2 regions of the Ramlibacter sp. MAHUQ-53 genome follow, and region 2 is predicted to be linked to the other one. Evidence: predicted binding sites of a transcription regulator. Region 2 holds the regulator's gene; the other holds the start of a gene.

Region 1 (5,449 bases), on a different contig from region 2:
CCTATGCGTTGCCGCTCAAGTTGAACATCGTCGCCGCGATCGGCGTGGCGGTGCTGGTCTGCCTCACGCTCGAAAGCCGGGAGCGTGTCCGGCAGCAGGAGGCCCCATGAGGCAGACCGACCTCTGGACCATGGCGGTCATCCTCGGCCTGGCCGTGGTGACCGTGGTGGCGCGCGGCTTCTTCTTCATCTCCAGCCGCGACTGGTCGCTGCCCGAGTGGGCCGAGCGCGGCCTGCAGTACGCGCCCATCGCCGCCCTCTCGGCCGTGGTGCTGCCCGAGGTCGTGATGGCCCAGGGCCACCTGGTGCCCACCTGGCAGGACGCCCGCATCTTCGGGGCCGCGGTGGGGGTGGCGGTGTTCTTCTGGCGCCGCGACACGCTCCTGACCATCATCGCCGGCATGGCGGTGTACCTGCCGCTGCACCTCGGCCTGGGCTGGTAACGGTTCCGGACCCGGGGCGTCAGCCGGGTTTCCTAAAATGGCGGGTTCTCCAAGGGACCGACCATGAACATCCTCCGCTTCTCCGATCTGTGCGCCCAGGGCAAGGCCCGCGGCCAACGCGTCTTCATCCGCGCCGACCTGAACGTGCCCCAGGACGACGCCGGGAACATCACCGAGGACACCCGCATCCGCGCCTCCATCCCCTGCATCCAGCTGGCCCTGGACGCCGGCGCGGCGGTGATGGTCACCTCCCACCTGGGCCGCCCCACCGAGGGCGAGTTCAAGCCCGAGGACTCGCTGGCGCCCGTCGCCAAGCGCATGGCCGAACTCCTGGGCCGCGAGGTGCCGCTGGTGTCCGACTGGGTCGAGGGCGTGCAGGTCGCGCCCGGCTCCGTGGTGCTGCTGGAAAACTGCCGCCTGAACAAGGGCGAGAAGAAGAACAACCCCGAGCTGGCCCAGAAGATGGCCGCCCTGTGCGACATCTTCGTGCACGACGCCTTCGGCACCGCGCACCGCGCCGAGGCCTCCACCTACGGCATCGCCCAATTCGCCAAGGTGGCCTGCGCCGGCCCGCTGCTGGCCGCCGAGATCGACGCCATCTCCAAGGCCCTGGCCAACCCGAAGCGCCCGCTGGCCGCCATCGTGGCCGGCTCCAAGGTCTCGACCAAGCTGACCATCCTGAAGTCGCTGTCCGCCAACGTGGACCAGCTGATCGTGGGCGGCGGCATCGCCAACACCTTCATGCTGGCCGCCGGCCTGAAGATCGGCAAGTCGCTGGCCGAGGCCGACCTGGTCGCCGAGGCCAAGGCCGTGATCGAGGCCATGAAGGCCCGCGGCGCCGAGGTGCCGATCCCCACCGACGTGGTGGTGGCCAAGGCCTTCGCCGCCGACGCCCCGGCCACCGTCAAGGCGGCCACCGAGGTGGCCGACGACGACCTGATCCTGGACATCGGCCCGCAGACCGCCGCCAGGCTGGCCGCGCAGCTCAAGGCCTGCGGCACCATCGTCTGGAACGGCCCGGTGGGCGTGTTCGAGTTCGACGCCTTCGCCAAGGGCACCGAGACCATCGCCCGCGCCATCGCCGAGTCCAGCGCCTTCAGCATCGCCGGCGGCGGCGACACCCTGGCGGCCATCGCCAAGTACGGCATCGAGAAGGACGTGGGCTACATCTCCACCGGCGGCGGCGCCTTCCTCGAGGTGCTGGAGGGCAAGACCCTGCCGGCGTTCGAGATCCTCGAGAAGCGCGCGGCGGGCTGATCGCCCCCGCACCAAAGACAAAGGGGCCCGCGGGCCCCTTTGTCGTTGTCGTTCCGTCGGGTCAGGCCGGCAAGGCCGCCGGCTGGCTCGTCGCCCGCCCGGCGTAGTCGGTCCAGCAGCGACGGGTGAAGTCGTACAGCTTGCAGGCGCGCGCCGTCTGGAAGTACCAGCGCCAGGAGAAGCGCTGGACCACGATGCGGCCCGGCAGCAGTTCCTCGAGCTTGTCCTGCGCCTGCTTCAGGCGGTACAGCGGGATGCTCATGTCCACGTGGTGGGCGGTGTGCTCCATGATGTGGTGCATCAGCGCGCCGATCCGGAAGGGGAAGGTCAGGTGCACCGTGGTCGACACGAAGGGCTGGGCCTTCTGCCAGGCGGCGCGGTCGTCGTGCCAGGAGACCTTCACGTGCGTGTGGTGGACGTAGACGACGAAGCCGATCATCGAGCACCAGAACAGGAAGGGCAGCACGAAGCCGGTGACCAGCAGCAGCGCGATCGACTGGCCGGTCGCGGCAGCCGCGGCCACCAGGCCGCCGAGCCACACCAGGCCGGCGACGGAGACCAGCAGGTTGTCCCACAGGAACACCGGGCGGCGCGAAGGCATCTGCTTGCGCGAGGGGAAGAACATCTTCTTCCACCAGATCTCGATGAAGTAGTACAGGCCCGGGGCCCAGCCGCTGCGGTAGGCGCGGTCCAGGGCGCGCTGCACCGGCGTCATGGCCGCGAACTCGGCGGCGGTGGCCGGGGCCCAGACGAAGTCCACGCCCTTGAGGTTGGTGAAGCCGTGGTGCACCACGTTGTGCCCCGCATCCCACAGGCTGTAGGGCGTGAGCGAGGGCAGGAAGGCGATGCGGCCCAGCCACTTGTTCAGGCGGCGGTGCGGCGTCAGGCTCTGGTGGCAGGCGTCATGGCCGATGATGAACAGGCGGCCGATCACGAAGCCGGCGGCCAGCCCCAGCAGGGCCTTGGCCCACCAGGCCTCGACGGCGATCACGCCCGCCAGCAGCGCCGCGAACAGCGCATAGTCCAGCGCGAGCAGGACGAAGGCGCGCAGCGTGGTGCGTTGCGACAGGGGGATGAGCCACTCGCGGATGATCTTGCGATGCGGCAGGGGGGCTTCGGGAGGCAGCGGCTGCGGATGGGGAGTCATGGAATCTTGGCAAACACGGGTAAACCCGTGGATGGTAAACACGTCCACTTACAGATTCGATGACCTGGATCAACCGGGGCGCCGGAGCGCGCTGGTAACCGCGCTGTAACCGGCGCCACGGCGCGCGTGTGAGAATGCCCGCGCAGAGACAATCCTCAACCCCGGAAACAACCACCATGGCCCGTAGAGCCACCAAGATCGTCGCCACCCTCGGCCCCGCCTCCAGCGACCCCCAACTCCTCGAACAGATGATCCGCGCCGGCGTGAATGTCGTGCGCCTGAATTTCAGCCACGGCAAGGCGCAGGACCACATCGACCGGGCCCGCCTCGTGCGCGAGGCCTCCCGCCGCGCCGGCCGCGAGGTGGCCATCATGGCCGACCTGCAGGGCCCCAAGATCCGCGTGGGCAAGTTCGCCGAGGGCAAGGTCCTGCTCGAGCCGGGCATGAAATTCGTGCTCGACGCCTCGCGCACCGAGCCCGGCGACCTCGCCGGCGTGGGCCTGGACTACAAGGAGCTGCCGCGCGACGTGAAGCCCGGCGACACCCTCCTGCTGAACGACGGCCTGATCGTGCTGATCGTCGACCATGTGGACGGCGACAAGGTCCACACCACCGTCAAGCTCGGCGGCGAGCTGTCCAACAACAAGGGCATCAACAAGATGGGCGGCGGCCTCACCGCGCCGGCGCTCACGGCCAAGGACATGGAGGACATCCGTACCGCCATGAGCTTCCAAGCCGACTACGTGGCGGTGAGCTTCCCCAAGAACGCCACCGACATGGAGATGGCGCGCCAGCTGTGCAACGTGGCCGCCGCCGAATTCCGCCACAAGCCGGGGCTGATCGCCAAGATCGAGCGGGCCGAGGCGATCCCGAACCTGGAGTCCATCCTCAAGGCCAGCGACGGCATCATGGTCGCCCGCGGCGACCTCGCCGTGGAGGTGGGCAATGCCGCCGTGCCGGCGCTGCAAAAACGCATGATCCGGCTGGCCCGCGAGCATGACAAGGTGGTGATCACCGCCACGCAGATGATGGAGTCCATGATCACCAACCCGGTGCCCACCCGCGCCGAGGTGAGCGACGTGGCGAACGCCGTGCTCGATGGCACCGACGCGGTGATGCTCAGCGCCGAGACCGCCGCCGGCAAGTACCCGCTGGAGACGGTCGTCGAGATGGCCAACATCTGCGCCGAGGCCGAGCGCGCCGAGGACGTGCAGCTCGATGCCGATTTCCGCGGCATGGATTTCCACCGCATCGACCAGTCCATCGCCATGGGCGCGCTGTTCACCGCGCACCACCTGGGCTGCAAGGCCATCGTGGCGCTCACGGACACCGGCTCCACCGCGCTGTGGATGTCGCGCCACCGCATCCACGTCCCGATCTACGCGCTCACGCCCAAGCTGGCGACGCAGCGCAAGATGGCGCTGTATCGCAACGTGCGCCCGCTGCTGGTGGACCAGAGCGCCGAGCGCGACACCGCGCTGGCCGAGGCCGAGGGGCACCTGAAGCAGCGCGGCATCGTCACCGGCGGCGACATCTACGTGATCACCTGCGGTGACCGCATGGGCAACCCCGGCGGCACCAACATGCTGAAGGTGCTGCGGGCCACCTGACCGCCCCCCCCGGCCGCTCCCCGCGGGGAGGGGCGGGCGTGGAAACCGCGGAGGGCGAGGCCGCCCGCCCGCCTTCAGCGCGCGGCCTGCGCCAGTTCCACGGCCAGCCGGTTGTGCCGCTCCAGCAGCGGCGCCAGGTCCACGGTGGCCAGGCGCCCGTCCTTCACCACCCGCCGGCCATGGACCACCACGTGGTCGGCCTGCGGGCTGGCGCAGAGCAGCAGCGCGGCCACCGGGTCGTGCACTGCGCCGCCGGCCATGGCCAGCGTGTCCAGGCGGAACAGGGCGAAGTCGGCGCACAGGCCCGGCGCGAGCCGGCCGATGTCCGTGCGCCCCAGCACCTGCGCGCCGCCGCGCGTGGCCAGTCGCAGGGCATCGCGGGCCGTCATCTCGGCGGGGCCGAGGTCGCAGCCGAAGAAGGTGCGGCCCTCGCGCTGCACCGGCGGCTGCAGCGCCCGGCCGACGCGCGCCAGCAGCATGGCCTGGCGCGCCTCGTTGACCAGGTGCGCGGCGTCGTTGCTGGCGCTGCCATCCACCCCCAGGCCCACCGGCACGCCGGCGTCCAGCATGCGGCGCACCGGCGCGATGCCGCTGGCCAGGCGCATGTTGCTGCAGGGGCAGTGGGCGACGCCGGTGCGGGTGGCGGCGAACAGCGAGATGCCCTCGTCGTCCAGCTTCACGCAGTGGGCATGCCAGACGTCGTCGCCCAGCCAGCCCAGGTCCTGGGCGTACTGCGCCGGCGTGCAGCCGAACTTCTCGGCGCTGTAGGCGATGTCGTGGTCGTTCTCGGCCAGGTGGGTGTGCAGGCGCACGCCGTGGGCGCGGGCCAGGGCCGCCGTCTCGCGCATCAGGTCGCGGCTCACGGAGAAGGGCGAGCACGGCGCCAGGGCCACCTGCACCATCGCGCCGTGCGAGGCGTCGTGGTACTGCTCGATCAGGCGCTGGCTGTCCTTCAGGATCGCGGCCTCGTCCTCCACCACCCGGTCCGGCGGC
Region 2 (5,449 bases):
CGACCACGGCAAGGTCTTCTCCGTGATCCTGCGTGACGTCACCGAGCGGATGCGGGCGCGGCAGGACCTGGCGCGCTTCGCCACCGAGGCCTCCGCCATCCGCGAGCAGGAGAAGAGCCGGGTCGCGCGCGAGCTGCACGACGAGCTCGCGCAGTCCCTGACCGCGCTCAAGATGGACGCCATCTGGCTGCGCGACCACCTGGCCCGCGACCCCGAGGCTGCGGCGGCCAAGGTCAGCGGCATGCTGCAGATGCTGGACGCCAGCGTCGCCGCCACCCGCCGCATCGCCGCCGACCTGCGCCCGCTGGTGCTGGACGACCTGGGCCTGGTGCCCGCCATCGAGTGGCTGGCCCAGAGCTTCACGCAGCGCCATGGCGTGCACTGCGAGCTGGACCTCGACGAGTCCCTCGAACTGGAGGAGCCCTACGCCACGGCCGTCTTCCGCATCGTGCAGGAGTCTCTGGCCAACGTCGCCAAGCATGCCCGGGCGCGGACCGTGTGGGTGCGCGTGGCGCGCGCTGGCCGGCAGATCGTGATCGAGGTGCGCGACGACGGCGTCGGCTTCGACACCGGCGCCGGCCGCAAGCCGCAGTCGCTGGGACTGATCGGCCTGCGCGAGCGGGCCCAGCTGCTGGAGGGCACGATGTCCATCGAGTCCACCCCGGGCGAGGGCACGCGGGTCGCGGCGCGCATCCCGGCGCCGGCGGGGCAGGGGGCCGGCACATGATCCGCGTCGTCCTGGCCGATGACCACGCCATCGTGCGCGAGGGCCTCAAGGGCATCCTCGCGCGCGTGCCCGATTTCCAGGTGGTGGGCGAGGCCGCCGACGGCGCCCAGGTGCTGCAGCGGGTGCGCGAGGCCGAGTTCGACCTGCTGGTGCTGGACCTGTCCATGCCCGGGCGCAGCGGCATGGAGCTGATCAAGCTGGTGAAGGCCGAGCGGCCGCGCGTGCGCATCCTGGTGCTGTCCATGCACCACGAGACCCAGTACGCGGTGCGGGCCATCAAGTCCGGCGCCAGCGGCTACCTGACCAAGGAAAGCGCGCCCGCCGAGCTGGAGCAGGCGCTGCGCAAGATCGCCGACGGCGGCGCCTACGTCACCGCCGAGGTGGCCCAGCAGCTGGCCCTGGGGGCCATGCCGGGCCGCGAGGCGGCGCCCCACGAGGCGCTGTCGGCCCGCGAGTTCGAGGTGTTCCAGCAGCTCGTGGCCGGCGCCTCGGTCACCGCGATCGCCGAGCGCATGAGCCTGTCGGTCAAGACAGTGAGCACCCACAAATCCAACCTGATGCACAAGCTGGGCCTGGGCAACCCCAGCGACCTGGTGCGCTACGCCATCAAGCACGGGCTGGCGGACGCCACCGAGATCTGAGCGCCGCCCTGGCGGCCTAGGACGAGTCCTAGGCCGCGTTCCAGACGATTCCTAGCCAGCAATTCAGCTCTTACTGATGGGCAAGAGCCGGCGGACGCGGCACAGTCACGTCCATGGCACCCAGCTCCCATCCCCGCGTCTTCCTGGCCGACGACTCCGGCCCGATCCGCTCGCGCGTGGCCAACCTGCTCGGCGAGCACGACATGGAGGTCGTCGGCGAGGCGGCCACGCCGCAAGGCTGCATCGAGGGCATCCTGGCCAGCCGGCCGGAGGTGGTCGTGCTCGATGTCCAGCTCGAGGGCGGCACGGGCCTGCAGGTGCTCAAGGCGGTGCGCGAGGCGGCCCCGGGCATCGCCTTCGTCGTCTTCAGCAACAACGCCGCGCCCGCCTACCGCAAGCGCTACCTCGGCGAGGGCGCCGCGAGCTTCCTGGACAAGAGCAGCGACTTCGAGCAGCTGCCCGACGCGATCGCCGATGCCGGCAGCCGCGTCCATCACTGAACACCCCACGAGAGAGACCCCCGCATGAACCACGAACACGCCATCGCTCCCGTCCGCGTCGTGCCGCGCCGCTCCGTGACGGAGTCTTCGGAGGGCGCCGGCTGCGGCGCCGCGCCGCTCAAGACCCTGTGCTCCAACTGCCACCTGAAGGACCTGTGCCTGCCCTGCGGCCTCAGCGGCGCGGACCTGCAGCGCCTGGACGGCCTGCGCTTCGGCCGCCGCCGCGTGCGCACCGGCGAGGAGCTCTATCGCGGGGGGGACAAGTTCCAGTTCATCTACGCGGTGCGCAGCGGCACCTTCAAGTCCAGCCTGATGCTGGTGGACGGCCGCGAGCAGGTCTCCGGCTTCCACATGGCCGGGGAGCTGATGGGCCTGGACGGCGTCGCCCACGGCCGCCACGCCAGCGCCGCCACCGCGCTGGAGGATGCCGAGGTCTGCGCCATCCCCTACACCCACCTGAGCGAGCTGGCCAGCGGCAGCGCCGACATCCAGATGCTGATGGCCCGCCTCATGAGCCGCGAGATCGTGCGTGAGCACAGCCTGATGATGCTGCTCGGGAGCATGAACGCCGAGGAGCGCCTGGCGGCCTTCCTGCTGAACCTCTCGCAGCGCCTGAAGGCGCGCGGTTACTCGGCCAGCGAGTTCCACCTGCGCATGTCGCGCGCCGAGATCGGCAGCTACCTGGGCATGAAGCTGGAGACGGTGAGCCGCACGTTCTCGGCCTTCCAGCAGCAGCGCCTGCTGGAGGTGGACAAGCGCCACATCCGCATCCTCGACCTCGAGGCCCTGGGACGGGCCTTCGACAGCCGGGTGCACTGAGCTTGGCTCAGGCGGTCTCGGCCAGCGACTGGCAGCGGATGCAACGCAGCGCCGTCGGCAGCGCCTCCAGCCGGCGCAGCTCGATGGGCTCGCCGCACGCCAGGCACTGGCCGTACTGGCCGCGCGCCAGCCGCAGCAGCGCCGCCTGCACCGCCTCGAGTTCCTGCACCGCGTGCGTGTGCTGCATCTCGTGCACCGCGGTGCTGGTCTCGGCGTCGGCCAGGTCCTTGAAGTCGGTCACCGCTTCGCCCGGCTCGCGCGCCTGCGCCTCGGCCTGGTCGCGGGCCGATTCCTCGGCCAGCAACGCGCGCAGCTCGGCCTCGCGCCGCTCGAGCAGCTGCTGGAAGCGGGGCGTCATCTCGGCTTGGAAGGTGGTCATGGTCGTCGGGCCTTTCAGTCGGGGCGATACGGTCAGATGGAGCCGATTCTGTGGCCTGCAAGCGACCTGTCAATTGACCCGAATCAACCACGGCGGGAGCATCCCGTCGCATCATCCGCCAACACGTCACTTCCCCTGAGAGGTCACACCATGTTCAAGCGCATCCTCCTGGCCACCGACGGCTCGGCCGCCTCGGACCACGCCGCCACGCTGGCCATTTCCCTCGCCCGCACCCATGGGGCGACGCTGACCGCGCTCTACGTGGTCGACCCTTATCCCTACCTGGGCATCGGCGAGGCCAACCCCATGGGCTTCAACGCCTACATGGAGGCTGCGCGCGTGCACGGCGCCGAGGCCCATGCCCGCGTGGCCCGCATGTCGGCCGAGGGCGGCGCCCCGGTGCCCCTGGTCACCCGCCTCGTCGAGGATGTCTCGGTCATCGAGGGCCTGCTCGAGACCGCCCGCGACACCCAGGCCGACCTCATCGTCATCGGCTCGCACGGCCGCACCGGCATCGCCCGCGTAGTGCTGGGCAGCGTGGCCGCGAAGGTCGTCGCGCAATCGCCGGTGCCGGTGCTCGTCACCCGCTGAGGAATCCGCAGGACGCCATGAACACCATCTCGCCCGAGCTGTTGCAGCGCTTCGACATCAACGGGCCGCGCTACACCTCCTACCCCACGGCCGACCGGTTCGTCGAGGCGTTCACCGCCGGCGATTACGCGCAGGCCCTGCGCCAGCGCGGGCAGCAGCCCTCGTCCCTGCCGCTGTCGATCTACGTGCACATCCCGTTCTGCGCGTCCCTGTGCTACTACTGCGCCTGCAACAAGATCATCACCAAGCACCATGAGCGCGGCGCGGAGTACCTCGAGTACCTGGCGCGCGAGGTGGCCCTGCATGTCGCCGAACTCGGGCGCGGGCAGTCGGTGAGCCAACTGCACCTGGGCGGCGGCACGCCCACCTTCCTCAGCGACGCCGAGCTGGGCCAGCTCATGGCCATGCTGCGCGCCAACTTCGCGCTGGTGCCCGGCGGCGAGTATTCGATCGAGGTCGACCCGCGCACGGTGGACGCCACCCGCCTGCAGGCGCTGGCCGACCTGGGCTTCAACCGCGTCAGCTTCGGCGTGCAGGACTTCGACCCCGACGTGCAGAAGGCGGTGCACCGCATCCAGCCCGTGGAGCAGGTCTTCGCGCTGGTGGACGAGGCGCGCCGCATCGGCTTCGAGTCGGTCAACGTGGACCTGATCTACGGCCTGCCGAAGCAGACCTCGGAGTCGTTCGCGCGCACGCTGTCGCAGGTGGCGCAGCTGCGGCCCGACCGCATCGCGCTCTATGCCTACGCGCACCTGCCGGAGCGCTTCAAGCCGCAGCGGCGCATCATCGCCATCGACCTGCCCTCGGGCGCCAGCAAGGTCGGCATGCTGGCCTCGGCGCTGGCCGCCTTCGAGAAGGAGGGCTATGTCTACGTGGGCATGGACCACTTCGCGCTGCCCGACGACCCGCTGGCCGTGGCCAAGCGCCAGGGCCGCCTGCACCGCAACTTCCAGGGCTACAGCACCCAGCCCGACTGCGACCTGATCGGCCTGGGCGTCTCCGCCATCGGCCGCGTCGGCGCCACCTACAGCCAGAACGCCAAGACGCTGGAGGAGTGGACCGACCTGATCGACCAGGGCCAGCTGCCCGTGACGCGCGGCCTCGCGGTGAACCGCGACGACCTCACGCGCCGCGCGGTGATCATGGCCCTCATGTGCCAGGGCCAGGTGCTGTTCGAGTCCATCGAGCTGGCCTGGATGATCGACTTCCGCCGCTACTTCGCGCCCGAGATGGCGCAGATGGAGGAGCTGGCGCGCCAGGGCCTGGTGACCATCGACGCGAACGGGATCCAGGTCACCGCCGAGGGCTGGTACTTCGTGCGCGGCGTGGCCATGGTCTTCGACCGCTACCTGCAGGCCGACCGCAGCCGTGCCAGGTTCTCTCGCATCATCTGAGCCGCCGTGAGCGAATCCACCCTTTCCGCGCAGGCCCGAGGCCTTCCCCGCCACCGAGCATGTCCCTGACCCTGGCCCTCACGGCGCTCCTGATGGGGCTGGCCGGCGGCCCGCACTGCGCCGCCATGTGCGGCGCGGCCTGCGCGGGCATCGCCCGGGCCGGCGCGCAGCCCGTGTCGCGGTCCGTGTGGACCTTCCAGGCCGGGCGCCTGGCCGGCTACACGCTGGCCGGCGGCCTGGCGGCGGGCATGGTGCAGAGCTTCGCCTGGCTGACCACGCAGGCCGCCGCGCTCAAGCCGGCCTGGACCCTGCTGCACCTGCTGGTGCTGGCCTGGGGCCTGAGCCTGCTGGTGCTGGCGCGCCAGCCGGCCTGGGCGCAGCGTGCCGGGCTGGCAGCC

Evidence for each region. Region 2 encodes FNR, which switches genes on or off when oxygen is low (the NO sensors DNR and NnrR bind a similar motif). Its sites were predicted from a motif close to TTGATNNNNATCAA; they were not measured.
Region 1: the regulator FNR is predicted to act here: its motif matches at 2,906-2,919, upstream of ACT80S_RS09045 (fatty acid desaturase).

Annotation. Positions count from the first base shown of each region.
Region 1 is NZ_JBQWTS010000005.1:40,488-45,936, forward strand. Features, by position in the region: gene ACT80S_RS09030 (AzlC family ABC transporter permease) at 1-110, shown strand, start outside; gene ACT80S_RS09035 (AzlD domain-containing protein) at 107-442, shown strand; gene ACT80S_RS09040 (phosphoglycerate kinase) at 506-1,699, shown strand; gene ACT80S_RS09045 (fatty acid desaturase) at 1,761-2,846, opposite strand; gene pyk (pyruvate kinase) at 3,023-4,456, shown strand; gene ACT80S_RS09055 (8-oxoguanine deaminase) at 4,531-5,449, opposite strand, start outside.
Region 2 is NZ_JBQWTS010000002.1:430,821-436,269, forward strand. Features, by position in the region: gene ACT80S_RS05480 (PAS domain-containing sensor histidine kinase) at 1-727, shown strand, start outside; gene ACT80S_RS05485 (response regulator) at 724-1,368, shown strand; gene ACT80S_RS05490 (response regulator) at 1,482-1,868, shown strand; gene fnr (fumarate/nitrate reduction transcriptional regulator Fnr) at 1,893-2,687, shown strand; gene ACT80S_RS05500 (TraR/DksA family transcriptional regulator) at 2,695-3,066, opposite strand; gene ACT80S_RS05505 (universal stress protein) at 3,217-3,657, shown strand; gene hemN (oxygen-independent coproporphyrinogen III oxidase) at 3,675-5,051, shown strand; gene ACT80S_RS05515 (sulfite exporter TauE/SafE family protein) at 5,111-5,449, shown strand, end outside.